Regions from separate parts of the Ruegeria sp. YTSC004 genome, predicted to be linked through region 2. Evidence: riboswitches for the same ligand, from Rfam matches in the RefSeq annotation. Region 2 holds a riboswitch; each other region holds the start of a gene.

Region 1 (7,478 bases), on a different contig from region 2:
TCGAACCCGGTTTGCTGCAGTGACCAGAAAGCAACCTCAACCGACGCGGGTGACCAAACTGTTTCTGGAAGTATTGCAGAGCGAACATTCGAAACCCTGACAACTGCCGAGCTGGCACAACACGAGCCAACTGTGGTGAAAACGTGCTTCGACACATCCTGTAAAAGCCAGACGCGAAATCAGGTTCGCCTTTTTGGCGTTGCCAAAAGCTTGTGACTTTCCGCCACATCACTAGCTCTCGCCTTCATCTCACTTACATGCGCCTCACCAAAATGAGGCGGACAAATGATAGACGACGATCCCCAACCCGTAGGGTATTATAACGCGCACGATATATGGACCCTGGACCCAACGCCCGCGGACCAGTTGGTCTATGATGCCTTTGCCTCGGGCGTCGTCGATCTTCTGCAAGTGTTGGATGACAACAAGACCATGATGTCACGGGACGTTTACGCAAGACTGTTCGCCTCGCTGTTGGATCTTTCCCGAACTTTGGGAGAATACGAAGATGGATGGAAGCCGGACTAGGTGGCGATTACCAAGAACCCGCTGTTCCAATGCACGGTACAGGGTGGCGGTTCAGGCACCGCCCCGTACCTAAAGACTAGTTAGCTTGCGGTTGCGTTCCCAAGCGCGTTCAACAGAGTGTTCAGATTGTGCTGGAACATCGCGAGATAGCTGGTGGCCGGACTACCCCGTTCCGACAAGGCGTCTGAGAACAGCCGCCCACCAATCACGATGCCGGTTTCATCCGAGATTTGCTGAATCAAAGTAGGGCTTGTGATGTTTTCAACAAACAGCGCAGCAGCGCCATCAGCCTTCAGTTGGTCAATCAGAACAGCAAGATCCTTGGCTGATGGCTCCGCCTCGGTGTCGATGCCAACCGGCGCAAGGAAAGTCAGGCCGTAGGCGTCTGCCAGATAACCAAATGCGTCATGTGCAGTCACAACCGTGCGGCGATTGGCAGGCAGGCCTGCCAGCTTTGTCTTGGTTTCTGCATCCAGCGCCTCAAGCTGCGCAATATAGGCCGCAGCATTGGCAGCGATTTCTTCGGCGTGCTCGGGCATCGCCTCTGTCATCACGTCGGCAACATTGGTCACGTAAATCATGCCATTCGACAGCGAGTTCCAGGCGTGGGGGTCGATTTTGCCCTCGACTGTGACAGGCGTGATACCGTCGGTGGCAACGTGCACGGTTGCGTCAGTGCCCGATTCAGCGATCAGGGTATCGGACCATGTCTCAAAGCCCAGACCGTTGACAAAGATGATATCCGCCTGGGCAACGGCCTTCGCGTCTGCAACCGAAGGCTGATACACATGCGCATCCGCGTCCGGGCCCACGATTGTCGTAACCGTGGCCAGATCGCCGACGACCTCTTCGACCATGTCGCCGAGGATCGAAAAGCTGGCGACGATCTTGACGTTGCCTTCTGCCGCAACGGTCGGCAATGCAGCCAAAGCAAACGACACAGAGGCGATGCCGGTGTAGAGTGACTTTACAAGAGTCATTGTGCTCTCTCTTCTTGTTGAATTTGGGCAATGGGGATGTCTTTGGAAACAGACGGTTTGCGCATCCGTCTGCCAAAACCAAGGGGACCGAAAATGGCGGAGAACAGAAAGAACCCACCGGCAACCAAAACGATCGCCGGGCCGGATGGCGTGTCCGGGAACAGGTAGGACAGGGTCAGGCCGATCCAGCAGCTGGACAAGGCAAATACAAAGCCCAGGACCAGTTGCCCGGTGATCGTACTGGCCCAATAGCGCGCAGCGGTCGCAGGCAGGATCATCAAGCCAACGGCCATCAACGTGCCCAGCGTTTTGAATGCCGCCAGCAGGTTCAGAACCAGCAGCAGCATAAAACCCTGATCAACCAGCCACGGCCGGCGCGTTTGAGTTTCGAAGAAAACCGGATCACAGGTGCTGACAATCAGCGGACGAAGCAGAACGGCGAATGCCAACAATGTTACCGTCGCCACCCCTCCGACAAGGATCATCGACGCGTCGTCGATCCCAAGGATTGATCCGAACAGGAAGCTTTTTAGTGGGACTGCGGACCCTGCTGCAGACAGAATAAAGATACCCACCGCCAGTGCGATCAGATACAGCGAGGCAAGGCTGGCATCGCTGCGCAGGATCGTCCGGCGTGCGAGAAAGGCGGTCAAAATGGCGACGCCAACACCCGCGATAAGCCCTCCGACCAGCAGTGACATGACTGACAAGCCCGCCGTGACAAAGCCGATGACGATGCCTGGCGTAATCGCATGGGCCATGGCCTCACCAGCCAGCGATAGGCGACGCAGAACAAGAAATGCCCCAACCGGCGCGACCGAAGCCGACAAAACCGTGGTTGCCACAAAAGCGCGACGCATGAAGGCAAAGCTCCACATTTCGACGATCAGGTCATACATTGGCGTGCTCCGCTGTTGAATGGGTGCCACGGAACATCCAGGACGCCTGACTTTCCGAGAGGTATCCTTGCGCAACCAGCCGGTCTGGTGTCAGAACGTCATTCACCGGTCCATGGGTCGCCTCTTGCCCGCCCAAAAGCAGCGCGTGGCTGCAATAGTCCAGTACCGAGGAAAGATCGTGCACCACCAAAACCACCGCGCGCCCCTCATCGCGCCATCGGCGTATAATCGACAGCAGATGCGCCTCAGTACTTTGGTCGACGGCGGCAAACGGTTCATCCAGCAGGATCAGCGGCGCGTCCTGCATGATAACTCGCGCGAACAGCGCGCGCTGCAGTTGCCCGCCCGATAGCATATGCAGAGGCCGGTCAGCGATATCCAGTACCCCGGCCTCATCCAGCGCGGCGGCCATCCGGTCACGCGCCGCGGCGTCCAGCCCGGTACGATAACCAAAGCCGCGCCAGGCCCCCATCGCGGCAAGATCCCTCACACGGATGGGAAATCGGCGGTCGAATTCGGTCATCTGCGCCAGGTAACCGATGTCACCAGGACGGCCCTGCGGCCAAGTCAAACTGCCCGAAAGCGGATCCATCAAGCCCAGCAGCATCTTTACAAAAGTGCTCTTGCCCGACCCGTTCGCACCAAGAACGGCCAGGGTTGTCCCAGCCGCGATATCCATGGAGAGGCGGTGAAACAATGTCAGGTCGCGGTAGCCCAACGTCAGATCGCGGATTTGTAAAACGGCCGACATCAAATCACCGCGTAAATCGCGAGCCACAAGATCGCCGACAGCGCCAGAGCCCCCGCGACCAGCACCGGAACACTGAATTCCGTCAAGCACTTACCCCTTTGGGTGTCAGCTTTTTGCAATGACAACGGCAACGCCTCCTGTGTTCGGACAGGGGCAAAGCGAGCGCAAGTTCGTGCACGGTACGGACCGCTTGAAACATTGTCATCTCCCTCTGGGACACCCCGCCCAGGTTCATAAATTTCGGATGGCAGGTCTCCTGACTTGCGGGTCAAAGCTGTCCCGATCCTTCCCAGGCTATTGCCCAGTGGACGATCTCGGGTCGCTCGCCGCCTACAGTTGCGGGGGCAGTCACGGAATTGGTCTTTTCACAGAACCGCACCGTATTCCCTTTTATCCCTGACCGCAGAATACAGTCGGGAACCATCACGTGGACCAAATACGAATTGATTTGATTCGACAAGAGCGCGAACCAATCGGTGATGGCAATTTGTACCAGGCTCCAATCGGCCAAAAAAATTCTACGATAAGGGTGCTAGCAATGGCAGTGACTTCGCGGGGCTCACTCAGAAGTTTTCAGCCTGGGTCTTGCAACGACCGGAACGCATAAACCTGCCAATACTTTGTTCGATTGGCTGCGGCGGCTCAAAGTTCCTCGACACACTCTTGACGACAGATACGCTTCGAAAGCTCACAGGCCCGAGCACAAAATACAAGAGTGGGTTTTGATTAAATGCTGTAACGGAAAGAAATTGATGGCCTTCGCAGCATTGCAGTTTTACCAGTGGTTCTTTTTCATTCCGGCATAAGCCTGTTCAGTGGAGGTTTTTTTTGGCGTAGACGTTTTCTTCGTTATCAGCGGATATCTAATAACCTCTATTATCCTTGATGATCTTGGAAAAAATAGCTTCTTTCTTTTGAAGTTCTACGAGCGTCGGGACCGACGGATCTTGCCTGCCCTGAGTGTCGTCGTACTGGTGTGTATTCCTATCGCTTGGTTTACCATGCTGCCCGATCCACTGGAAAACTTCGGCCAGAGTGTCGTGGCCACGATGTTCTCTCTGAATAATGTTCTTCTCACGCTAACAAGTGGATACTGGGACCTCGCGTCCGAGTTCAAACCTCTGGTTCACACATGGAGCCTGGCAGTTGAAGAACAGTTTTACATAGTTTTTCCGCTTTTGCTTATGGCCCTGTACCCGGTACTTAAACACAGAACGGATCTGCTGGTTTGGGCTATCATCGGGTCCAGTTTCCTGGCGAGCGTACTGTTGGTTCAAACCCACCCGGAGAGCACATTTTATCTTCTGCATACACGCGCCTGGGAACTCGGATTCGGTGCATTGGGGGCATGTTGGGAAAATAAGCGCAAGGTTAGAGCGAGCAACAGTCTTTCGCTACTTGGCCTTATAGCGGTGATTGCATCTATGGTGATCTTTGACGGGACCATGCAACACCCGTCATACCTGACAGCCGTTCCGGTCGTCGGGTCTTTGCTCGTTCTCCTCTATGCAAAGGAAGGCACTTTTGTCGCCAAACTGCTGAGCATCAGAATTCTGGTTGGCATTGGCCTGATCAGCTACAGCCTGTATCTCTGGCACCAACCAATTTTCGCATTTGCGCGCATTGCGAGCTTTGAGGAACCCAGCCCGTATTTTCTTGCCAGCTTGATACCATTTGCATTCCTTTTGTCCTATCTGACCTGGCGTTTTGTCGAACAACCGTTTCGCAACAAAAACGCGATCTCTCTTTCACGCCTTGTTGTTTCGTGCACCGCAGTGACCGCAACGCTGTGTGCTGTTGGGCTTTCGCTGTATCTCGGCCAAGGCTTCCCTACACGCGTTTTCGACACGGATCGAGAGGTCGCAGCGGGGATGCACATTTGGTATAATCACCGCATCAGCCAATACGACGCAGATAAGTTTGATACGAACAGCGGCATCAACGTTTTGATTGTCGGAAACAGTCAGGCCCGTGATTTTGCGAATATTCTCATTGAGATGGGCATAATGAAGGATGCAAATCTAATTTATCGCGACGCGCTCAATGTTTGCGAGCCCAGGCTTTGGGACGATGACACAAAATCTTTGATACAAAATGCTGACGCGACTTTCTTGCCAATCGTCAACCTTTCTGGCGCTTGCAAACTCTTTCTTGAAAACGGGCTTGCCGCGCAACACAATATCGTCTTCGTCGGCCCCAAACACTTTGGTTACAATCTCAATGCATTCACCTTACTGCCCAGATATGGTCGGCCAAACTATACGACGAAGGTATTCGAAGAAATAGTTGAGGCAAACAGGCAGAATGCGTCGGTCATACCGGCTGGTTTGTATGTCGATATCATCAGCTACGCGACCACAAATGGGAATCAGATCCATGTTTTCGATCAAAATGGAGACATTATTTCTGCGGACCGAGTGCATATTACCCAAGCCGGAGCCCAATTCTTTGCTTTATTGATGAAAGACCATCCAGCGTTTGAGATCTTTTTCTAACGCTGGGTCTTCGCATGTTCTGTCCTGATCAAAAGAAACAGATATGTGCGGCTTTAAAGTCTAAAATGAGAGCGATGGCCTTCTTCCAAATCGAGTTGCCGGGTGGTGCCATTTCCTCAGCCTTCCCGACAATAGTCTCGATCCGATTACCCCGGCGTTTGCGGTCATCCGAAGTTTAGATCAGGGAAATGCGCGCCGGATGTAACAGTACTTCCGTCACGACGGCGGCCCGGCCCCAAAACAAATGCTGCCCCGCTGGAGGCACTTAGGGGGCAAAAGCCCCCACATTCTTCTCCCAAACATCGCCAAACAACCCAGCGGCAGGGCATTGCGTCCTCGAATTTGGCTCTGTGGCCCTAAACGTCACCAGCAAAACCGCCCCTTGACCTGACCGACCGGGTAGCAAGTCAAATCTGGCGATTTGAGATGCGATTGGGCTCTAAGCGACTCCGCAACCGCTTCGAGATGTGAAATTGGCAGGACATGCACGACATCATCGGAGTCGCATTTACAGACGCGTTGGGACGCATTCGTTACCTTATGCCTACATCCCGCTTTGGGTTTGAGCGGTTCAAGGACAGCCATGCACTGAGAAAAATTCTGGACAATTCGCGTTTCAAATCCGTTTCGGAGGTATACCCACACTCACAACTGTATCCTGTTGCTTCCACAATGCTTCCAGTCAGTTTGGACCTAACGCAAAAAGCCTCGCGTTATGCGAGGCTAAGTATTTGATATCCGACCTTAAAGTTTGGTTGCGGGAGCAGGATACCAACGATGTTTGCAGTCTCTGCTCTACAGTACCGCATAGGCGCAATTCACATTCTTGCTCAGGTTCTTCTTAGTCGCGTGATATGTGTCGAGACTGTTGCACTTATGCACTATCGTCCGCTTCGCGCTGGCAAACGGACATCCGACAGAAACAGTCAGATGACCGCTTCGAGCCCGGCCCGGTCATCGGTTTGGAAGTCTCGCTTGATGGCGCAGCAAATGACCGATTTCAGCCTGAGAAGATCTCTTCCTGATACGCGACTAATGCACTAGCAATACCAAAAAGGGGGCACGTGATTGAAAAAAAGCCGGCGCAAACGCGCCGGCCAGTCCAACAGGGAGAAGGCAGAGTTGACCTCTGCATTGTGCAGTTCACCACAGGGATTTGGCGTTAGTTGGACCCCATTTTGGATTATTGTACGGTTGTGGCTTCTTTGCCGACACATCAAAAAACTAATCTTCAAACGGTTGCAGCTCTGTCCGCAAGCCGGTCGTAGCCACGATCTAGGAGAGCGACCGTTTTTAGTGAGAGCGGTTGTTCCTGTTTGAAACCCCGAGTTTTCGGGGGTGAACGTCCGCTCAAATCCGCTAATCGGTCATCTGAGTAAATCCGTCAGGTGACTGCGTTGAGCCCTTAGTAACGAATGCTGCACTCGGAACCAATGTCAGTTACCGGGTCAGTGTGCTTTACGTCGGGTGGGATTGGGCGGCAGTGATATGCAAGCGCTATATTACGTATAGAAAGTCGTCGACCCGTGCTAAGGTCAAGCCTCCACAAGGAACTAATCTATGTACCGTGTCCGACTTTTTGCCACTCGCCACGCACGCACATTTGAATGGATCTACAAGCGTGTCGAGCAGGTCATGGTGGCGCTGGACCCCCTTATCGCAAAAATTGGCTACAACCGTGTCGAGCGCCCGATTGCCCTTATCGAGAAGGGAGTGAAGACACTTCTTTTCGATTGCAAAATGTGCGGCCAATGCGTGTTGTCCTCAACCGGCATGTCCTGTCCGATGAACTGCCCCAAACAGCTGCGCAATGGCCCCTGTGGCG
Region 2 (7,478 bases):
CGGCATTTTTGATTGAAATCAAAGGCCGTGGCGAAGAGTTTCGGCATAGTAAGTTCGCTGTTTAGACCGGTTTGCGGGAGCGTCATTATGACAGTACTTATTGCCTACGGAACTATTGAAGGTCAGACCGCCAAGATTTCGCGCTTCATCAACAAAGTCACGTTAGGGGCAGGATACGAAACTAGGCTGATCGATATCGACCAACTGGCAGGTCCAGTGTCTTTGGAAGATGTAGACCACGTTATCCTTGCGGCTCCCGTCCATGAACGCCGGCACCCCAAGCCGTTCGAGGAGTTTTTAGAAAGGCACCATGACGCATTATCCTCGCGAAAATCACTTTTGCTTTCCGTCAGTCTAAAAGCTGCTTTTCAGAAAGGTCAGGAGGACGCGCGGGACTATCTTACCGAAATGCTGATGCGGACAAAATTCGAACCAGACGCGACCGCCTTGGTCGCTGGTGCCGTACGGCCTGATAATTACGGGTATTTTGAAAGAGAGATCGTCCAACACGTTGTCATGCTAGGCCAGAAGATTGATCCACGAGATGGCTTGAGAGAATTCACTGATTGGGATGCGTTGAAAACAACAGTAACAGCATTCCTGGACGATTAGGTCTGCCGTCACCTCGGAGAGCATCGAACCAATGACAGAGTTCGGCCGGCCTTTCACTGACTCGGATGAGGGCGCTGGCGTTATCCTTATATCGAGTGTCAACGCCAGATCAGGTGTACGATTGCCCAACTGCGTTTAACCTATGCCTCAACTCCGCCACAGTTTTCCCCGCGCCCCTATATCAGTTCCCCGCCATTCCCTACCGGGGAGTCGAGACTGGTTATTCGGCCAGGTCGCAGGGTGCCTGACGGCGAATCTAAGAAAATCTCGGGGAGCGCCGGGGAAGCATGGGGAGCCATTCGGGGACCGTTTTGAGGAGGTGACAACAGGGCATTTATTATTAGTATCAATAACTTAAATATAGTTATAAATTTATGGGGAGACTTGGGGATACCCTATAGCGCAGAATGTGAAAAAACGCAGAAATACACTTTTCTAGAATGCTCTAAGGAATCCCCCTCCCCCGCTCCCCGCACTTTGAAAACAGTGCACAACACCGCTGCGTTCATTGCGAAGAATCCGACGGTGTTTGTTCGCCTTCCCTCCCACGTAGTCATCAAAACCGAGCCAAGAACTCATACATTGGTCCACCGAAGAAAATCGCGGGTCCTTCCATGGCATTGTTACGTGGGTTTATTCGCGCCGTGTTCTATTGGCCGGTGCGAAAAAACTCAAAAGTGGGTTTTTGGGTTGGGGTTGTTGTCTTCGGAACAGATTTGCAAGCTTCATCATACCTAGATAGTAACCGCATAGGTTGAAGCTGGAACCAGAAGACGCCCGAGAGCGGCACCCTAGTAGTCAATTTTATAGTTCATGTCGGAAAGTCTTCGATGCGATATCAACAAAACTAGCTAGGTTTCGAATGCCCAAAGAAGATTTTGCGAGTTTCATTGCCAAGCATCGCTTTAAACCACACGATCTTTTTGCATCCGTCTCAAAGGGTGTTACCACACAGGAGTTTCAATTAGCGAAGTGTTTCTCTCAAGTCGACCTACTGAGATGGGACTTTGGAGACGGTCAGTTCGCCGAGTTAAACCGAGCGCTGACGGTCGCATCATATACTTCAGAAAGCAGCACGGATCATCCAGAGGGTTTCGCCGCATACACTTCAAAGCTGCAAGAGGAATCGTGGAATTACGCATTGCGCTTTTCCCCTTACCATAAAGTTCATACCGCACCGGAGAACTTAGAAAGGGTGCATGCCGCAATGCTGGAAGCAAGCCTTGGTTTGAATGCGGCTACGGCAGGGATGGACACCGTTCTTGAGTTCAAGCGCTCAGATAACTCTGCGTATGCTCGAGAACAATCTAAGGCAACATCCAATCTTTTAACATTCTCTGCGCTTTATGCTTCATACGTAGATGTTTGCAGACGTATCCGAAAATACTCCAAGCTGGAAAACAGTGAATCTTACACCCGGGGAATTGGAAGGGTAATCGGGAAGAACTCCGGCGCGCATAGTTTTGCCATGGGTCTAAGGAACTTTATTCTACATCATCATTTGGTGGAGCCTGGCATAACCATTTCGATGGGGGAAAGTCGCACGGTGCGACTGCTACTCGATTCAAACGCTTTGCTTTTCGCAGGTTTCAAGTGCAAAGCGGACGCTCGAGAATACATCCGTTCGGACAAAAAGCTGGATGTACTGAAAACGACCACCACTGTAGTCAAAGACGTTGCTAGACTTGTAAGGTTCCATCGGAAGATCGCAGAGAAACGACTACCGGAGGAAAAGTTCGCTCACGACACTTACCTTCACGAACGAACCAGGTTTAGACACCTCCAGAACGCGACGTTCGATCCGGGAGCAATTGTCTAACGGCGCTCAACTGTTTTAGCACGCGTTGTAAGCCCCAGCATTATGTCGGTGGCTCTAGACAGCTCCATTCCGGATGAAGAATTACGTATACTACTGACTACTCTGGCAAACCGGCATCAGAATCTTTCAAATGACAAAATGGCAGTTGTTGCCGACGAAATCGTGCAGCTATTGAAGCAGCGTTCAAGGTATCCGAACACCGGCTCATATCTTGACGGGCGGAAGGTCGAGTGACGGCGCATTCAGGCTGCGACGCGCCTGAAAGCAATCAGCGTTGCTGTGATCATTGCACCAAAATCCACTTGAACCAAAAATCGAGCATCATCCTTGATGGCGTTAAGCCAATGAACAATTTCAACCAACAATCCCGCAACATTCGCAAGCCCACGTACCGATAAAATCTCACTAAACAATTGTTATTTATTAAGAAATTTAATTCCTTTACGCAAGTTCGAAATTGGTACTCGCCTCCACTTCTTTTTCAAACACTTAGCTTTCTGCGCTGCTTTCGCAAATTCGGGCGTATACACTTGGGTATCATGTTCCTACTGGCTTCTGGAACAGCATAACCGTCGCCGTTGATGTCCGGGGTTAAATGTCGAAGCGGTTTGAAAGTAATGCCACACGTGCCAAATCTTTTCCCGCGAACAAACGGCGCGACGCACAATGCGACAGTGGTAGAGGGATGTGCTTTGTCTTTGTCGCGCCTTTGCCCGCTTCCTTAATATTGCCCAAAGGTTCGCACAGAACGCGATTGCCCAAGGCGCGCCTGTTGCGATTGCCGGTCCAGCGATTCCGTTTGCACAACCGCACTACCTGATTGCCAAGCCCGGAAGCGCTCAATCATCCGCGGCTGCGGGGCTGTTTTGCTCCTGGCTTCGTGATCGGATCGCATCGGATGCCGCTGACTGACTTCGGCTGGTCGCTTTTCTGACTTAACCGGTTTTCAATCCTCAGTCGTGCTTGACAAGCCCCCTGCCCGTGCCGCATGTCGCATGCGTTGGTGTCCATCCTCGGATGGATGAAAAGGGAATGTGCCAGCGATGTCATCGCCAAGCACAGCCGCCCCCGCGACCGTGACCGGAGAGGGTGCCCAAAGCCACTGGCCCAATAGGCCGGGAAGGCGGGACATCCGACAGGGCAAACGCTCTGACATCCGCAAGCCGGGAGACCTGCCAGCACCCGAAGTTGAAACCGGGCGGGGTGTTCCGGTGTCGGGTCCATGTCGCACACGTGGCCCGCATGAAACCCCGTCCCCCGTACAAAGGATTAGGGGGATGAGAGACGTGACCGAGACCGCACCAGTCGAATTACTGGTCTGCACGACATGCCGCCGTGGGTTGCCCATCGAAGATGACGCTCAGCGACCCGGCACTTTGCTGCACACAGCGCTTGAACAGGCGGGTTTGCCTGACGGCGTGGACCTGAAGCCGGTGGAATGCCTGTCGAACTGTGATCAGGGATGTTCGATCGTTTTGCGTGGTGGCCCGTCCCGATGGACCTTCGTCTATGAAAACCTCGACGAGGCCGACCATGTCGAGACCATCGTCGAAGGCGTCACCAAATATCTGGCCGCTGAAGACGGTCTGGTGAAATGGCGTGAGCGCCCCGAACATTTCCGCAAAAACTGTGCGGCCCGCATTCCCCCGATTGGAGCCCTGAAATGAGCAATCTTGAAAAACTTCCCGTCACCGTGATCACCGGCTTTCTGGGCTCGGGCAAGACCACGCTGGTCAAGCACCTGATGCAGAACCCGCAGGGCAAGCGTCTGGCTGTGGTCGTCAATGAATTTGGCGATGTTGGCGTCGATGGCGATATCCTGAAATCCTGCGCCATTCCGGATTGCCCGGCGGAAAACATCATGGAACTGGCCAATGGCTGCATCTGCTGCACCGTAGCCGATGACTTCATTCCGACCATCGAGGCACTGATGGCGCTGGAGCCGCGCCCCGATCACATTCTGATTGAAACCTCTGGTCTGGCGCTGCCGAAGCCGCTGCTGAAGGCGTTCGACTGGCCGGATATCCGTTCTAAGATCACCGTTGACGGTGTGATCGCTCTGGCCGATGCCGAGGCCGTCGCCGCCGGGCGCTTCGCTCCGAGTGTCGAAGCCGTGGACGCCCAGCGCCTGGCTGATGACTCGATCGACCACGAAACGCCCCTGTCAGAGGTGTTCGAGGATCAGATCTCGTGCGCCGACATCATCCTGCTGACAAAACCCGATCTGGCGGGCGCCGAAGGTGTGGCGAAAGCCAAAGAAGTCATCGCCGCCGAAGCTCCGCGTCCGCTGCCAGTGGTCGAAGTCGCCGAAGGTGCCGTAGACGTGCGCGTCGTGCTGGGGCTGGAAGCGGCCGCCGAGGATGACATGGATGCCCGTCCGTCGCATCACGATGGCCATCACGACCACGAACACGACGATTTCGAAAGCATCATCGTCGAGTTACCTGAACAGACCGACCCGGCCCAACTGGTCGCCAATATCGAACGTCTGGCCAATGAGCTGAACATCCTGCGCGTCAAAGGCTATGCCGCCGTTCAGGGCAAACCCATGCGTCTGCTGGTGCAGGCCGTTGGTGCCCGCGTACGTCACCAGTATGACCGCCCGTGGGAACCCGGTGAAGAGCGCCGTTCGCGTCTGGTGGTCATCGCCGAACACGACGACATCAAAGAGGCCACGATCCGCGATATCCTCGTGGGCGTGACCGAGGCCGCCGAGTAAGCCATGCACGTCGTCTTCCGCGAAAGCCACGGGCTCGAGGAAACCGAGACCCCGACCGATCTGGGCCAAAGTCCGGCGGATCTGGTGGTGCTGTCCTTTTCGGACAGTGACCTTGGTGCTTTCGCGGCGGGCTGGCATCGCGGTGGCGGGGCCGAAGGGCGAATGCCGACAATGCGGCTGGCCAACCTGACAGCACTGAAACACCCGTTGTCCGTCGACACTTATGTCGAGCAAACGCTCGAGGGCGCCAAGGGCATTCTGATCCGTTTGATCGGCGGCGTGCCTTACTGGTCCTATGGCTTGCAGCAAGTTCTGGCGCTGGCGCAATCCAAGGGGATCGCACTGGCCGTCCTACCTGCCGATGGGCGTGAGGATACGCGGCTGGATGATTACTCCACCCTGCCCGTCTCAACCCTGCGGCGGCTTGCGCATCTGTGTGACACCGGTGGCGAAGTCGCGGCGCAAGCGGCCTTGGCTCAAATGGCGCTTGCGGCGGGGCTTTATGCCGGGCCGGTGATGGGCGCTAAGACCTTGCCAGAGTGCGGCGCGTGGTGCCCGGATCGTGGCGTAGTCCCGGTCGAAACAGCATTCTCGAGCGGCGCGAAGCGTATTCTGGTGACTTTCTATCGTGCTTATCTGACATCTGCAGACACCGCCCCGGTCGCAGCCCTGATCCGCCGATTGCGGGAACGCGGCATCGAAGCTGTAGGCATGTTCGCTCCCTCGCTGAAAGCACCTGCAGCCGCCGATTGGCTGCGCGAGAACATCGCCTCCCTTGAACCGTCGGCCATCATCAACGCCACCGCGTTTTCGGGCAAAGGCGCATCCGGCACCTCTCCACTGGACGCCGCCAATGTGCCGGTGTTTCAGGTTGCTCTCGCTACGTCCCGCCGCAAAGCCTGGGCCGAGGCGGAACGCGGTCTTTCGCCCGCTGATTTGGCTATGCACGTTGTCCTGCCTGAAGTGGACGGGCGAATTTCTGCAGGCATTGCTTCGTTCAAGGAACCGGGCAAGCGTGACCCGCATCTGGAGTATTCACGTTTTGCCCACCGGGCTGAACCGGAACGGATCGAGGCCATCATCGACCGTGTCGTCGGCTGGCTGAACCTGAACGACAAGCCCAAAGGGGATCAGGTGCCCGCCTTGGTGCTGTCCACCTATCCCGGCAAGGATTGGCAGATGGCCCATGCGGTAGGCCTTGATGCTTTGGCCTCGGCCGAGGCGATGCTGTCTGACCTGCTGGGCGAAGGGTATGACACCGCTCCTGCCCAGCCGATTTCTGATACGTTGTTGGACGCGCGGATTACGTGGTCGCTTGGCGAATATCTGACTGCGCTAGCAGAATTGCCGGAACAACTGCGCGCAGACCTCGAAATCGTCTGGGGCAAGCCCGAGGATGATCCGGCCTTTGCAGATGGCGCGTTCCACTTCACCGCCCTGCGCCGCGGCAAGGCGCTGGTCGCGTTGCAACCTGAACGCGGCACGCCCGAGTTGCGTGATGACGATTATCATGACCTGTCGCGTACCCCGCGCCACAGCTACGTGGCCTTCTACCTTTGGCTGCGCAAAGGTCTTAGTGCGGATGCGCTGATCCATATCGGCGCGCACGGCACGCTGGAATGGCTGCCCGGCAAGTCGGTCGCGCTGTCCAACGAATGCTGGCCCGAAGCGCTGATCGGCGACCTGCCTGTCATTTACCCCTTCATCGTCAACGACCCTGGCGAGGCCGCGCAGGCCAAGCGCCGGATCGGGGCGGTCACGCTGGGTCATATCCCACCGCCGATGAGAGAAAGCGGTACCCCGGATCGGATGGTTCGGCTGGAATCGCTGCTGGACGAATTCTCGAACGCTGATGGCTTGGACCCCAAACGTCGCGACCGCCTGCAAGAAGATATCCGGGACGAAGCGCAAGCCATCGGGCTGGAGAGCGACCTTGGCCTCGATCAGGCCACCTGCATCGCCGAGGCGATCACTCGCATCGACCGTTTCGTCTGTGACATCAAAGAAAGCCAGTTCGGCGACGGGTTGCATATCTTTGGACGTGTGCCCGAAGCCACCGCCAATTTTGACACGGCTCCTTCTGCCCATGCCGAACGCCGGGCATTGATCGACGCGCTGGCTGGCAAACGGATCGAGGCAGGCCCGTCCGGGTCCCCCTACCGCGGACGGTCAGACGTGCTGCCCACCGGGCGCAATCTGTATACCACCGATCCGCGCTCAGTCCCCACCCGTGCAGCCTATACCCAAGGCGTCAAGCTGGCAGAAGAATTGGTGCGGCGACACCTGCAGGAAGAGGGCGATTATCCCAAGGGGCTGATCGTTGATCTC
Region 3 (7,478 bases), on a different contig from region 2:
CTTCGGCCGAAGACACGCTGTTGGTGGCGCTATTTTCGGATGTGCATTCCGCAACACGAAAACGGGCCGACGAACCGATTGGGCATACGGATCAGCACCTGCACAGCTATTTCAGCTTTTGCGCCAAGGATCGAGGGCTTGCGATGGTGGCCGCAGCACAGGCTTCGGCCGTGCGCCAGATCCTGAAGGGCACACCCCATGAAGCGACACCATTGCTGTCTGCCGTAGCGCCTTCGAAATTCGGCGGTCGCGCCGGGCCTCGCTTTTACTCGGACATTCCTGCGGGCGTAATGCGCATGCGCCACGTGGCCGATCTGAACATCTTTCCAAACGAACTTCGTTCGGTCGCGGTGTCAGGAGAGCACATCAGAGATTGGCTTGAAATGTCTGCGGGCGTTTTCAATCAGGTGAAACCCGGCGCGCAAACTGAATTGGTCAATCCTGATCGAGCCGGACACAATTTCGATGTTCTGTTCGGGCTAAGCTACGTGATCGACCTCAGCGTACCGCCTCGGTTCGATGCGGAAGGGCGACTGGTAAATCCGGCATACCGGCGCATCTCAGATCTTCGTTTCCAGGGCCACGCAGTGACGGCCGAACACCGCTTTGTCGTTGCACTGAACAATTACCGCGCCAGCGGCGGTGGACATTTTCCGTTCATACAAGACGCCGAAGTCATCAACGTTCCAGCCTTGCCGATCCAACACGCGTTGAAGGGCTACCTGACCGGTGCAATGCCCACAGAATCGCTGGAACAAGGTCCCTGCCCATTCCGTTTTGCGCCCATGCCAGGGTCCACTGTCCTGTTGAAGACCGGTCCAAAGGCACAGCGTCATCTCGCGGACATCGCAGAGTTCAGCCCAAAGCTGGCTGGCACGGATGCCGAGGGGTTTTTGCACATACAACTGTCACTGTGACGGGTTGTCATCTCTGCGTGTCTTCCCTATATCAAAATTCGAGAGGTTGGCGCGGGCGAGCGCCTCGCCAACCTGGTCAGGTCCGGAAGGAAGCAGCCACAACGAGCCCCGCTTGGGTCGATGTCCAACCTCTCACTTACTTGAACCGCTAGCCGCAGGAGGGCTTTTATGATTGTAGCAAAAACCCTTCAGGCAAAGCGTTTCTGAGGCCGACCCTCACACCTGCCTGAACACATTACCGCTGGATGCGCGACCGCCATCCAGACGGATTGCTGTACCTGAACACAGGCAGAACAATGTCTTTTACACTTTCGGACCTGGGATGGTCCTCACACTTTGCCGCCCAACATGCGGCCAATCCTTCGTGCGTTCCCTTTCGCATCACAGCCGTTCACCGTGATCGTCTGATCGGTGCAAACATCAACGGTGAAACACCTCTGCTCACCCTGGCCCAGCCGACGGGCGACTTCGCCGTCGGCGACTGGGTATTGGCGGATGATCATAACCGCGTTCAACAGCTGCTGGAACGCCGCAGCCTTTTGAAACGCCGCGCCGCCGGAACCGGGGCCCAGGCTCAGTTGATTGCTGCTAATGTGGATGTGCTGTTCATCGTCAGTTCCTGCAATGCTGACTTCAATCTGGCCCGACTGGAACGGTATTTGGCTTTGGCACACCAGGCCGGGTGCTATCCGGTGATCGTTCTAACCAAGGCCGATACCTGCGCCGATCCTGATAATTTCTCCAAAGCAGCCGAGTCGCTGGCTCCGTTTTTGACCGTGCTGGCTATCAATGCTTTGGATGCCCTGGACGTGCAGCAAGTTCTGTCCTGGTGCTCCACCGGGCAGACTGCCGCAATGGTCGGCTCATCCGGTGTCGGCAAGACAACATTGGTCAACGCCATGACTGGTCTGGATGAGGCAACGTCCGGTATTCGCGAGGACGACGCGCGCGGGCGGCACACGACAACTGCCCGCGCGTTGCATCCGATGCGGAACGGAGGCTGGCTGGTCGATACACCCGGCATGCGGGCTTTGCGGTTGCTGGATGCACAAGATGGCGTCGATGAGGTCTTTTCCGACATTCTGGAATTGGCCCAAACCTGCCGCTTTTCCGATTGTCAGCATCAGGCCGAGCCGGGATGCGCTGTGCAGGATGCGATTTCCACCGGATCCCTTGACACAGAGCGGCTAGAGCGTTGGCGAAAACTGCGGCGCGAGGATGAAAGGAACTCGGAAACCGTGGCGCAGTCTCGTGCGCGCGACAAGGCCTTTGGTAAGATGGTACGATCGGTGATGCAGGACAAGAAATCCCGCAAAAATCTGTAAATACCGACTCAGGCGATCAACCGGGGCCATATGTTTGCATTTCGGCGCGCAAATGCGCCGATGTGACCGACCTCGGCCAATCCAAAGTCTTTCGGCGACAACTGATGCCGGCGGGCTTTGGGACCGTAAAGATCGGCCAGGCGCCAAACCGCGTTCGGGGGCACCACCTGATCATCGTCCATTGTGAACAGATCAACAGGTGTTTCCGACGCGGACCAACGGGCGTCTGGAAGGCTTTTGCCGATATCCGGCACGTAGCTCAGCGCAGCGGTGCACCATTTACGCCACTGCCAGTAGACACGTGCCGGAAGGTCCGAGCCGAACCCAAGTGCCTTGCCCGGCAGGTATCCCAATGCCTTAACCAGCAATGGCGGGTGGGCATACCAGAACATTGTCGCCAGTGCGCGATACGGCCAGGGGTGGTCGGATACCGTCACCAAACCTGAACAGACACAGATCATCCGGTCGATCTGCTCAATATCGGGCTGAATTGGCCCCAGCATTCCACCCACCGAATGGCCAATGCTCCACTGCTGGGCGGCGGGAAATCTGCGTCGCATTTCAGCGCGAGCAGCGGGCATGTCGATCAACGCCCAGTCAGCCATCGTGGCCTGCGAATCGCGCAGGCGCCCGTGTAGAGAGTGGCCAAAATCGCGATAGTCATAGGTCAGACAGGCCATACCCTGTTCTTCCACCAACCACCGCGCAAAATGCTGGTAATAGTCGCGCGGTACGCCTGTGGCTGCATGGACTACAACCGCCACATCAGGTGCCGAGGCAGGCATATACAGCCGTGCCGACAGTTCGGCCTCTCCGGCAGAAAACGTGAAGTCTTCGGTCAAAACGACCGGAGTGTTGTCCAACATGGTGCCCTCGCAAGCATCTGAACTATTCGGTTCACATATGGCATATCGGCGCTTTTGCGCGACTAGAGTCAACAGATTTTCAAAGTGACCAAGCGTCCACTTGAACGATGGAAAACAGCCCGCTTGACTCAAGCCACCTACAACCGCTAGCGATGAGGTGATGGTTCTCGTCCTTATATTGGGGCGGGATGAAAAGGGAACTCGGTGCGGTCCAGCCCGGCAAAGCCGGAACGGACCAAGGCCGCGACTGCCCCCGCAACTGTAAGCGGTAAGCAATGCCGAAATACCACTGGCCGAAAGGCTGGGAAGGTCGGCAAAGCAATGACCCGCAAGTCAGGAGACCTGCCATCAAAGTAAAAACCGAAACTCGGGCGGGGTGTCCGGGCAGGCCTTCAGTACGCTGAGTTCCCTGTTCCACGTCCCCCGCTCACCGCGCGGAGGGCGCATTATGATCTGGAAGACAACGACCCACGAATTCACCGCCACCCTGTGCCAGAAAACGGGGAAAACCTGCCCCGCATTGGCCCAAATGGCTCGGTCATTGGCCGAGGCGATGGCAACAGCACGACCAATGACGACCAGCGAATTTGAGGTGGACGGCTCCAGCGAACTGACCCATTGCGATGAGGGTTGCACCGCACGGTTTCGCGCCAGCCCGGCCCGGATCAGGGTCTATTGCGGGGCAAACACAGGCGACTCAGCCGACACGCTGGACGAATACGCCGATATGATGTTCGGCCCTGACTTTTCCACTCTGCCTGCTGGTGTTTTGGCGGCCTTGCCTTGCGCCATGCTTCAGGCATCGGCCCTTGCACCGCGTCCATCGCATCAGGTTGTTCAACAAGCCACGGCCTGATCCTAGTTCACTGATCGCTCTGGGCCGGTTTCATGGCCCAAGCCATCTGCTCATCCGTTTCCACCGCGCATGGTCGGGCCAAGCGCAGCCGGTTTAGCGCGTGGTTTGGATCTTCGCCGCTTTCCACCATGAGCCTCAGCGCGACCATCCCCGACCGCCCACAACCGCCCCGGCAATGCACCAGCACGCGTCCACCGTCGGACAGAACCTGCCGGGCGGCTGCGCTGGCTTGGGGCCAAAGAGTTTCGATTGGCAGGGGCGGTGTGCCAAAATCCTCGACCGGAAGATGCACCCAGGTCGCGGACCTGCTTTGAACGTCTCGACCAAAACCGCCTGCGCCGACCTGCCGCATCTCGGCCTCGGTGGTCATTGAAATCACCAGATCAGGGTTCCAGTCCTGTATCACCCTCAGATCGTCGACATACCCACCGCCGCCGCCCGGCAAGGGGGACAGCGCCAAGATGCCTGAGCCAACAGGCAGCGCGTAGATCGCAAATTTTGCCAAAGCTAATGCTCCTACTGCCACCGGCCCACCAAATTTTGACAGCTGGTTTATCCCGCTTACAGACGCTGTCCAAACCGAAATTCCACAAAGCCTGCTGTGGACGTGGGCGGCCCGGGTCTCTACGCTGCATTTCTGACACGAATCTGACAGAGCAGACATGACCGAAACGCCCAGCCCCGCCTATCAGGTTCTTGCCCGCAAGTACCGCCCCGAAACCTTTGCTGATCTGGTTGGACAGGACGCAATGGTACGCACGCTGAAAAACGCGTTCGAAGCGGATCGGATCGCGCAGGCCTTTATCATGACCGGTATTCGCGGCACCGGCAAAACCACCACTGCCCGGATTATCGCCAAAGGTATGAACTGCATCGGCCCCGATGGCGAAGGCAAGCCAACGACCGAACCTTGCGGCCAGTGCGAACATTGTGTGGCCATCATGGAAGGACGCCATGTCGACGTGATGGAGATGGACGCCGCCAGCCGGACCGGTGTGAACGACATTCGCGAGATTATCGACAGTGTCCGATATCGTGCCGCCAGTGCGCGTTATAAGATTTACATCATCGACGAAGTTCACATGCTGTCGACCAGCGCCTTCAATGCGCTGCTCAAAACGCTCGAGGAACCGCCTGAGCATGTGAAGTTCATCTTTGCGACGACCGAAATCCGCAAGGTCCCGGTGACAGTGCTGTCGCGCTGCCAGCGGTTTGACCTGCGGCGGATCGAACCCGAAGATATGATCGGTCTGCTCAACAAGATCGCCGCGGCGGAAAACGCACAGATCGCCGAAGACGCGCTTGCTTTGATCACACGTGCGGCCGAAGGCTCTGCCCGCGATGCGACCTCGCTGTTGGATCAGGCGATCTCACATGGTGCAGGGGAAACCAGCGCCGATCAGGTTCGGGCAATGTTGGGCCTTGCAGATCGCGGGCGCGTGCTGGATCTGATGGACATGATCCTGCGTGGCGATGCGGCTGGGGCATTGACTGAGTTGAGCGGCCAGTATGCCGAAGGGGCCGACCCGCTGGCCGTGCTGCGCGATCTGGCCGAGATCACCCATTGGGTTTCCGTGGTCAAAATCACGCCCGATGCCGCCGATGACCCCACCGTCTCACCGGATGAACGTGCGCGCGGTCAACAGATGGCCGAGGCGCTGCCGATGCGGGTGTTGACGCGGATGTGGCAGATGTTGCTGAAAGCGCTGGAGGAGGTCTCTGCAGCACCCAACGCGATGATGGCCGCCGAAATGGCAATCATTCGTCTGACTCATGTGGCCGATTTGCCAAGCCCCGAAGAACTTATCAAACGACTACAGGATGCGCCTCCACCCCCACCGAACGGGGGACCTGGCGGTGGTGTGGCTGTGCCAACTCATGCACCTACGCAGGCGACTTCCTCTACGCATCTCTCGGCCCAGCGCGGGCCGGCAGGGGCACCCACCGCAGCGCTTGCTCAGGACATCCAGACCGCGCTGGCACGCTATCCAACCTTCGAACACGTGGTCGAGTTGATCCGCACCAACCGGGACGTAAAACTGTTGGTTGAGGTCGAAAACGGTGTGCGTCTCGTCTCGTATTCCCCGGGACGGATCGAGTTCACGCCAACGGACAAAGCGCCGACCGATCTGGCGCAAAGGCTTGGTTCAGCCTTGCAACGCTGGACCGGAAACCGATGGGCTGTCTCAATCGTGGCCGACGGGGACGCAGCAACAATCGCCGAGGTTCGAGACGCGGCTGATCTGGCGTTGAAAGCGCAGGCCGAACAACACCCATTGGTTCAAGCCGTTCTGATGCAGTTTCCCAAAGCGCGCATCAAACGGATCGAAACCCCGGAAGAACGCGCCGCCAAGGTAGAAACCGAAGCCCTGCCTGAGGTCGAAGACGAATGGGACCCGTTCGAGGAGGATTAACAGCTGCACTTTGCACACATCGATGCGGTCTACTACGAAGCATGCGAAGCATTTAACCCTGGCTGGGATGGCGAACCGGTTAGCGAATTGGTCGAAGCAGTCGCTCTCACCTTGCATCCGGTATCCATGGTCTTGCTGGTGTTGTCTGCTATAGCAATCTGGCGCGGAAACCTATGGACCGCATTGGCGACGTCCTTCGCTTGGGCGATTTGGGCGGCTCACATTTTTGTCGACGACTTGATGGATGACTCGCGTAGATCGGCGGCAGACATCGGGTGCATCGGTCATTCCAGCCTGTTCATAGGGCTGACAATTGCGCTATGTGCGTCGATGACACTTTACGCTGTATATGTTCGCCTAAGGCGATCACAATTTAGGAGACAGTAAATGCTCAAAGGACTCGGCGGTCTGGGCGATATGGCCAAGATGATGAAATCCGCACAGGATTTGCAGACCAAGATGACGGATATGCAGGAAGAGCTGAACAACATGATGGTTGTGGGCGAATCCGGTGCGGGGCTGGTGAAGGCCACCGCCACCGCAAAAGGCGAGCTGAAGGGTTTGGACATCGATCCGTCGATCTTCAACGGCGACGATAAGGAAGTTGTCGAAGATCTGATTCTGGCCGCTATCAAGGACGCGCAAACCAAAGCGGCCGAGCGCTCTCAGGCCGAGATGGCAAGGCTGACCGAAAGCATGGGTCTGCCCGCAGACATCAAGCTGCCGTTCTGATAGACACTCCTGACGACCCAAAGGCCGGGCACCCCTGTCCGGCCCTTTTGCAGGAGCGCACGCCGTGAGTTCGAACAGCGATATCGACAATCTGATCGACCTGATGGCCAAACTGCCCGGCCTCGGGCCCCGCTCGGCCCGCCGCGCAGTGCTGCACCTGATCCGAAAGCGCGCCCTGCTGCTGACGCCCCTGTCGGACGTAATGCAGCAGGTGGCTGCCACCGCCCGCGAATGCCTGAATTGCGGCAACGTGGGCACCACCGATATCTGCGACATCTGCGATAGCGAGGATCGCGCGACCGGAGAGTTGTGCGTGGTCGAAGATGTGGCTGATCTCTGGGCGATGGAACGCGCTGCAGTTTTCAAGG
Region 4 (7,478 bases), on a different contig from region 2:
AGAGATATATGTCAGCTGCTTGGCTACCATGTTGCCGGCTTCGATATTCGGAACAACCAGAATGTCTGCGACCCCCGCGACCGGTGAGGTGATGCCTTTTGTCCGCGCGGCGTTCAGATCAACCGCATTGTCCATTGCCAGAGGGCCATCGACCAGCCCGCCGGTGATTTGTCCACGCTCGGCCATTTTCGACAACAGCGCCGCATCGACAGACGACGGTAAATGCGGGTTGATGGTCTCAACCGCCGACAAGACGCCAACCTTGGGCATCTCGATGCCAATAGAATGCGCAAGATGGATGGCGTTCTGAACAATATCGGCCTTGGTTTCGAGATCCGGTGCAATATTCACCGCCGCATCAGTAACCATGATGGGCCGGGACATGCCCGGCACGTCCATGACGAACACATGCGACAAGCGTCGCCCGGTCCTCAGGCCGTTTTCGCGGCGAAGAACGGCGCGTAGAAGGACATCTGTGTGCAAGTGACCTTTCATCAGCATCCGGGCCTTACCTTCAACGACCAGTCCGACCGCGCGTTGGGCGGCCACTTCGTGGTCTCGCGCTTCAATGATTTCCACTCCGGACAAATCGGCCCCAAGCTGGGCGGCAGCGGCGGTGATTTTGTCCGGGTCGCCCACCAAAATCGGAGTAATGATGCCGTTTTCCAACGCGAGCAATGCCCCGCCTAGCGAATTCGGCTCTTCCGGGGCGACGATCGCTGTGGCCATCGGGTCCAGAGGACGTGCCTTTTCCAACAAAGCGTCGAAGTGCCGGTGACGCTGAACGATCAGTCCCGGTACCTCGACCGAGTCGAAGGTCAAATGCCGCGACGGTGGCGTGACCTGTACGGTGCCGCTTAGGATCAATGCGTTATCCCCGACCCGGCGCACTTCGGCGGAACAGGTCAGGTCGCCGTCTTCACGCTTTTCTGTAACAGCCACAAAGGCAGTCAGTTCTTCGCCCGCCAAAACCGAAGCATGAAAACTCAGATCCGCCCGACGTGTTTGCGTACCGGCCCCCGGCAAGATGTTCCCAATGACTGCGGCCACCAGACCAGCAGGCCACAAAGCGGGCGCGACAGCCTCGGGGCGCCCATCTCCATCACCGTCATAGGCTGCCAGGTTCAGCGGGTTGTGGTCGCCCGAAGCGGAGGCAAACGCGTACAAGTCGTCCACGGTGCACAATCGGGTGACCTGCGCCTTGTCGCCTACCTTCAGTTGAGAATAGGTTCTGTTTTCTTGAATTTTCATCTTGCCTGGCTTTGTTTTTGAATGTGCGTTCGTCGTTTCAAACATTGGATGTTCGCCCCCCCCGGAACCAGAACATATCCACCTTTGCCCCTACATTTCTGCGATGCAGCGTAGTCAGATCGTTGGCAAATGACAAATGACCTCTGTGCGTGGGGCGCTGAGTATTATCGCTTGACCCAAAATCGGAACTCGGGCAAGCATCACCGCGATGGTTCCCTGTGGTTCGCCAAGGGATGAAAAGGGAATACGGTGAGGTTGCCAACAAGCGCCAAGTCCGTGACTGCCCCCGCAACTGTAAGCGGTGAGCGACGCCAAATACCCACTGACCCCAAATGGGTCGGGAAGGATGGCCAAGCCACGACCCGCAAGTCAGGAGACCTACCATCCGATGTTCAACCAACCCGGGGCGGGGCGTCCTGGAAGGAGGCTTTATGACACGTCTAAGACGTGATGACATGATTGGCACCTTCTGTCCGCGCTTGGCAACAGGCGGAGTGGGCCATGTCGATCAGTCCTGATCATTTCCTTCTGATTTGCGAGACCTGCGAGGGCTCTGACCGGGCGGATTCATTGCGCGCTGCGCTTGCAAGCAAGCTTCCATCCAGTTTTGGCATCCGCAGCGTTTCCTGCATGGCCGGTTGCGGTCGGCCCACAACCGTCGGGTTTCAGGCATTCGACAAAGCGCAGTACCTTTTCGGTGACATCCAATCGGCTGAGGACTTGGATGCTTTGGCCGAATTTGCACGTCAATACCATCGCAGCGGTGACGGTTGGACCAACGCATCGCAGCGCCCGCCTGCCCTTCTTGATAAGATCCTGGCGCGCCTGCCACGGCTAAAGCTGGAGACAAGCGCATGACCTGCGGAGCTTTCCTTGAGGCGCGCGGGCTGGAGTATTACGCCCTGAACGGCGACGTACTGCTGCAAAACGTCAATTTCGAACTGAATGAAGGGGCAACCCTGGCAATTGCGGGCCCAAACGGTGCGGGCAAGACAACGTTGCTGAATCTTTTGTGCGGCGGTGAAGAGATTGTGCTGGGGGACGTTTTGGTAAAGGGGCGCAGTCTTCGGCAGCTTTCGGCGATGGACCGCGCCCGAATGATCGCCGTAGTCAGTCAGCAGGAATCGCCGGACGGGCGTTTGTTTCTGCGCGACTACGTGGCCCTCGGGCAAATCCCGATCCGTGCCGACCGATCTGCCGCTGAGCACGCCTTGGAATTGGACCGCATCCTGAAACTGACCGGACTCGTCGCCCTCGCAGACAAACGGATGGCCGTGCTATCTGGCGGGGAACGCCAGCGTGCTCATATCGCAAGGGCGCTGGCGCAGAACCCCTCACTGCTGTTTTTGGATGAGCCGACGAACCATCTGGACCCGGACGCCAAGGGACGCATGCTGTCGTTGGTGGCCGAGCTGGGCATTACGGTCGTCATGATCGTCCATGATCTGGTCATGATCCCCGAATTCGCGACCCATGTCGCGTTGATGAAATCCACGCGCCTGACCGGTTTCGGCCCGGTGCACGAAGTGCTGACACCCGAAAGGGTCCGTGAAACGTTTGGTGTCGATTTTCTTAGCTTTCAGCACGAAGGCCGCATGATCCCGGCACTGGATATCCGAAGAACCACTACCTCAAACTAGGAAAAACAACATGAACAAAACTCTCTGGTGCGCAGCACTGATCAGCGGCCTTGCAAGTGCCGTAACAGCGCACGAGATCACTGTCGACAATTGTGGCGAGCCGATGGTGTTTGAAACTCAGCCCGAGCGGCTGGTCGTGCACGACATGAACATGACCGACATGGCTTTTGCACTGGGTTTGCAGGACAAGATCGTGGGCCTGACGGGCATCACCGGCTGGTACAAAACCAGCCCCGAGTTTGAAACCCTGCGCGGCGACATCCCGGAACTTGCGCCCAAGTATCCAACAGTAGAAAATCTGGTCGCTGTCGAACCCGACCTTTTCTTTGCGGGCTGGTACTATGGCATGAAGCCGGGCGGTGACGTGACCCCCGACACGCTTGCGCCGTTTGGCATCAAAACGATGATCCTGACGGAAAGCTGCGTACATCTGGATAAGGATCGCCCCGAAGCCAGCATGGACTTGCTGTTCACGGACGTCCTTCGCTTGGGCAAAGTCATGCGCGTTGAAGACAAGGCAGAAGAGCTGGTTTCCGGCTGGAAAGAGGAACTGTCCGCAATTGAAACACAGACAGCCGACCTGCCGAAACCCCGCGTTTTCCTGCTGGACGGCCCCGCCGATGCCCCGTTTACGGCTGGCAAGTTTGCCATTCCCGACGCGATGATTGCTGCCGCTGGCGGCGAGAACGTCACCCATGACATGGACACCAGCTGGGGACGTTCCTCGTGGGAGGCTGTCGCCGCTTCGAACCCGGAATTCCTGGTTTTACTTGATTATCAAACTGGAAATGGCGCCGCAGATACCTTCAAGTTCCTAAAGGACCATCCCGTGATGTCTCAGACGGACGCGGTCAAGAACGAACGCTGGATTGGTCTGCGCTACGAGGAACTGACACCCGGACCGGCAAATATCGAAGCAATTTCGAAAATGGCCAAAGCCATGCACCCGGGCCTGAACTGATATGGGCCGACTTGGCCTTACACTCTTGCTGGGGGCGGCTGTATTGGCCGCCCTTTTGCTAACCTCAACGGTCTACGGGACCACATCCATTCCGGCCTCTGACGCACTGGCGGGTGTCTTATTGGGCACGGGGATGGTGGAAGGGGAAATGTCTCCGCTCCACCGCATCGTGTTTGACCTGCGCTTACCACGCGCGCTGTTTGCCGCCGTGATCGGTGCCGGGCTGGGCATCGTCGGCGTTGTCCTGCAAACCACCACACGCAACGATCTGGCGGACCCGTTTCTGTTCGGCCTGTCCTCTGGCGCTGCGGCGGGAGCAGTCTTTGTCATTACAGTAACCGGAGATGTGCTGGGCTTTTGGACCCTGCCACTGGCCGCGTTTTTTGGAGGGCTTGTCGCGTCAGGCATTGTGCTGGCTTTGGTTCATGGGCTGCGCACAAGCGCGCCCGAAAAACTGATCCTCGCGGGGCTTGCAGTTTCGTTTTTGTTTTCAGCTATTACCAATTATCTGATTTTCGCGGGCGACAGCCGTGCGGCCCATTCTGTTATCTTTTGGATGCTTGGGGGTTTGGGTCTTGCCCGGTGGGAGACATTCCCTCTGGTCTGCGCAGGTTTAGCATTGATCCTCGCCTATGCGATGTACCGCAGCCGCTGGCTTGATGCGCTGCTGACTGGTGATTTGACGGCCGCCACCCTAGGTGTGCCCGTTCAAGGCTTGCGGTTCCGGATGTTCTTCGTGGCCGCTCTTGCGACTGCTGTGTTTGTGTCCGTTGCGGGTGTGATCGGTTTTGTCGGCTTGATGGTTCCCCACATCGCGCGCGGTATCGCAGGGCCATTGCACAGCCAGCTTGTGCCTACCGCCGCCATTGTTGGGGCAGCGTTGCTTACAGGTTCGGATATACTGAGCCGTCTGTTGCTTGCCCCGCAAGAGCTGCCTGTTGGTATTGTCACGACATCGCTGGGATCGGTTTTTGTCTTTCTTCTGTTGATCCGAACCGCTCGACCTCGGCGCTGATCGCCAAAGGTCGCATAGGTGCAAAAGTTTAAGTTTCCCAAATGACTAATAATAATCGGGCAAAATGACCTAAATCAAAAAAGAACCCCACAGATCACGGTATGCGATACACTCGATTACAGGAATCGAGTGTAGCCAGGTCGCATGCAATGCAACAATTGACCAGCCGACGCGCGTTTCTAAGCGCCAAAATTAGACCAGAGGACGGCAATATCGCCAGACCTCCGGGCTCGGTTGAGCTGTGCTTTGTTGAAACATGCAGCAAATGTGGTGATTGCGCAGATACTTGCCCCGAAGATGCGATCGTCATCGGGACAGATGGATATCCCCGCTTCCAGCCCACTGACAATCCCTGCACCTTCTGCGGTGACTGCGCCCGTATTTGTCCAACCGAAGCGATATCGATTGACCGTTTGCCAGATTGGCCATGGCGCGCCGCGCTGACAGCGGACACCTGCCTATCTATGAACGGCATCAGTTGCCGCATCTGTCAGGACAATTGCGAACAAAGCGCGATCCGTTTCAAACTGATGACCGGCGGCCGCGCAGAGCCGGTGCTTGACCTTGATACATGCAACGGCTGCGGGATTTGCCCAAGTTTATGTCCCGCCGATGCCATTGCGCTGGAACGCCAACCTCAACCACAAATGGAAGCTACTCAATGAACATCTGCGGTTGTCTCGCCCATGTCGCACCTGATCACACGAGCGCAGCAGCGCGCGTGATGAAGGGCACGCCGGGTGTCGAAATTCACGCTGAAACGGAAGATGGCCGATTTGTTGTCGTCGTCGAAGACACGCCATCACGCCTTGCGTCCGAGATCATCATGGATCTGCACCAGATCCCGGGCGTCATCTCACTGACACTGACTTATCACCATTTCGAGGATCCCGCGGACGCCCATCCGCAGCCCGATGCTCCAAGCCCAACCCCCAGCCGGAGGCCCACGCAATGACACATTCTGAATCCCGTCGGACTTTTCTCAAGGCCTCAGCGGCCGCAGCAACGGCGTCTGCCGCTGGTATTCCGCTGGCGGTCGGTCAAGCCAATGCCCAGGCCGGAGCGCCGGACATCCGCTGGGACAAGGCGGCCTGTCGGTTCTGTGGTACAGGCTGCTCTGTTCTGGTTGGCACCAAAGAAGGTCGCGTCGTTGCGACGCAAGGCGACCCCGACGCGCCCGTGAACCGAGGATTAAACTGTATCAAAGGCTATTTCCTGTCCAAGATTATGTACGGCAAGGATCGACTGACCACGCCTTTGCTGCGCAAGACCAACGGCGAATACGACAAAAACGGCGAGTTCGAACCAGTCAGCTGGGACGAAGCCTTCGATGTTATGGCCGCAAAATGGAAAGAAGCGCTGGCCAAGAAAGGCCCAACCAGCGTTGGCATGTTCGGATCCGGTCAATGGACGGTTTGGGAAGGCTATGCGGCTTCCAAACTTATGAAAGCCGGGTTCCGGTCCAACAACATCGACCCCAACGCCCGGCACTGCATGGCCTCGGCCGTCGTAGGTTTTATGCGAACCTTCGGCATTGATGAGCCGATGGGGTGTTATGACGACTTTGAGCACGCGGACACCTTCGTGCTGTGGGGCTCGAACATGGCTGAGATGCACCCGATCCTGTGGTCGCGCCTGACAGACACGCGCCTGACCAAGCCGGGATGTGAGGTGCATGTGCTGTCCACTTTTGAACACCGCTCGTTCGAACTGGCGGACAACGGCATTGTTTTTGAACCGCAAACCGATTTGGCGATCCTGAACTACATCGCCAACTACATCATTCAAAATGGCGCGGTAAACGAAGACTTCGTGAAGAAACACGTTAACATCACCAAAACCGCCACCGATATCGGCTATGGCTTGCGCGACAGCAACGCGCTGCAGCAAGAAGCCGAAAATCCGAACTCGGGCAAAATGGAACCGATCAGCTTCGAAGAATACGCCGAAGCCGTCGCGCCCTACACGCTGGAATACACCTCTGAACTGTCGGGTGTCCCCGCAGACAAGCTGGAAAAACTGGCCCAGCAATACGCTGACCCCAACCGTAAAGTGATGAGCTTGTGGACCATGGGCTTCAACCAGCACACCCGTGGGTCCTGGGTGAATTCGCTGATGTATAACGTGCACTTGCTGGTGGGCAAGATTTCCGAACCCGGCAACTCTCCCTTCTCGCTGACGGGTCAACCGTCGGCCTGTGGCACGGCGCGTGAGGTGGGGACCTTTGCCCACCGTCTGCCGGCGGACATGGTTGTTACGAATGATAAGCACCGCGAAATCTGCGAAACCGCCTGGAACATCCCCGAGGGCACTATTCCTCCCAAGCCCGGCTTCCACGCCGTGTTGCAGCACCGCAAACTGAAGGACGGCGAACTGAATGCCTATTGGGTCCAGTGCAACAACAACATGCAAGCCGCGCCCAACATCAACGAAGAAGGCTATCCTGGTTACCGTAACCCGGAAAACTTCATCACAGTCTCGGATCCTTACCCAACTGTCACCGCAGTTTCGGCCGACTTGATCCTTCCCACGGCCATGTGGGTTGAGAAAGAAGGCGCCTATGGAAACGCCGAGCGCCGTACGCAATTCTGGCGCCAGCAGGTGCAGGCAC

The links. A riboswitch is a leader RNA that binds a small molecule or an ion and turns the genes downstream of it on or off. The one in region 2 is predicted to bind cobalamin.
Region 1: another riboswitch for cobalamin. It lies ahead of AC2FFP_RS22085 (metal ABC transporter ATP-binding protein); the one in region 2 lies ahead of AC2FFP_RS17145 (DUF1636 family protein).
Region 3: another riboswitch for cobalamin. It lies ahead of AC2FFP_RS15445 (hypothetical protein); the one in region 2 lies ahead of AC2FFP_RS17145 (DUF1636 family protein).
Region 4: another riboswitch for cobalamin. It lies ahead of AC2FFP_RS12705 (DUF1636 family protein); the one in region 2 lies ahead of AC2FFP_RS17145 (DUF1636 family protein).

The regions. Positions count from the first base shown of each region.
Region 1 is NZ_JBXWMJ010000021.1:9,262-16,739, forward strand. Features, by position in the region: gene AC2FFP_RS22065 (LysR family transcriptional regulator) at 1-100, shown strand, start outside; gene AC2FFP_RS22070 (hypothetical protein) at 286-528, shown strand; gene AC2FFP_RS22075 (metal ABC transporter solute-binding protein, Zn/Mn family) at 609-1,508, opposite strand; gene AC2FFP_RS22080 (metal ABC transporter permease) at 1,505-2,407, opposite strand; gene AC2FFP_RS22085 (metal ABC transporter ATP-binding protein) at 2,400-3,248, opposite strand; cobalamin riboswitch at 3,388-3,598, opposite strand; gene AC2FFP_RS22090 (acyltransferase family protein) at 3,974-5,653, shown strand; gene AC2FFP_RS22095 (methylenetetrahydrofolate reductase C-terminal domain-containing protein) at 7,214-7,478, shown strand, end outside.
Region 2 is NZ_JBXWMJ010000009.1:217,548-225,025, reverse strand. Features, by position in the region: gene AC2FFP_RS17160 (flavodoxin domain-containing protein) at 88-612, shown strand; gene AC2FFP_RS17155 (hypothetical protein) at 1,475-2,431, shown strand; gene AC2FFP_RS17150 (hypothetical protein) at 2,674-2,844, opposite strand; cobalamin riboswitch at 3,416-3,625, shown strand; gene AC2FFP_RS17145 (DUF1636 family protein) at 3,709-4,098, shown strand; gene cobW (cobalamin biosynthesis protein CobW) at 4,095-5,150, shown strand; gene cobN (cobaltochelatase subunit CobN) at 5,154-7,478, shown strand, end outside.
Region 3 is NZ_JBXWMJ010000008.1:143,384-150,861, reverse strand. Features, by position in the region: gene AC2FFP_RS15465 (bifunctional 2',3'-cyclic-nucleotide 2'-phosphodiesterase/3'-nucleotidase) at 1-917, shown strand, start outside; RNA gene ffs (signal recognition particle sRNA small type) at 957-1,055, shown strand; gene rsgA (ribosome small subunit-dependent GTPase A) at 1,214-2,242, shown strand; gene AC2FFP_RS15450 (alpha/beta hydrolase family protein) at 2,251-3,108, opposite strand; cobalamin riboswitch at 3,253-3,472, shown strand; gene AC2FFP_RS15445 (hypothetical protein) at 3,557-3,964, shown strand; gene AC2FFP_RS15440 (protein-tyrosine phosphatase family protein) at 3,972-4,469, opposite strand; gene AC2FFP_RS15435 (DNA polymerase III subunit gamma/tau) at 4,627-6,378, shown strand; gene AC2FFP_RS15430 (YbaB/EbfC family nucleoid-associated protein) at 6,766-7,110, shown strand; gene recR (recombination mediator RecR) at 7,175-7,478, shown strand, end outside.
Region 4 is NZ_JBXWMJ010000006.1:149,786-157,263, reverse strand. Features, by position in the region: gene AC2FFP_RS12710 (bifunctional enoyl-CoA hydratase/phosphate acetyltransferase) at 1-1,251, opposite strand, end outside; cobalamin riboswitch at 1,446-1,651, shown strand; gene AC2FFP_RS12705 (DUF1636 family protein) at 1,753-2,109, shown strand; gene AC2FFP_RS12700 (ABC transporter ATP-binding protein) at 2,106-2,891, shown strand; gene AC2FFP_RS12695 (ABC transporter substrate-binding protein) at 2,902-3,852, shown strand; gene AC2FFP_RS12690 (FecCD family ABC transporter permease) at 3,854-4,867, shown strand; partial or broken gene AC2FFP_RS12685 (4Fe-4S dicluster domain-containing protein) at 4,969-5,271, shown strand; gene AC2FFP_RS12680 (4Fe-4S dicluster domain-containing protein) at 5,332-5,532, shown strand; gene AC2FFP_RS12675 (chaperone NapD) at 5,529-5,822, shown strand; gene napA (nitrate reductase catalytic subunit NapA) at 5,819-7,478, shown strand, end outside.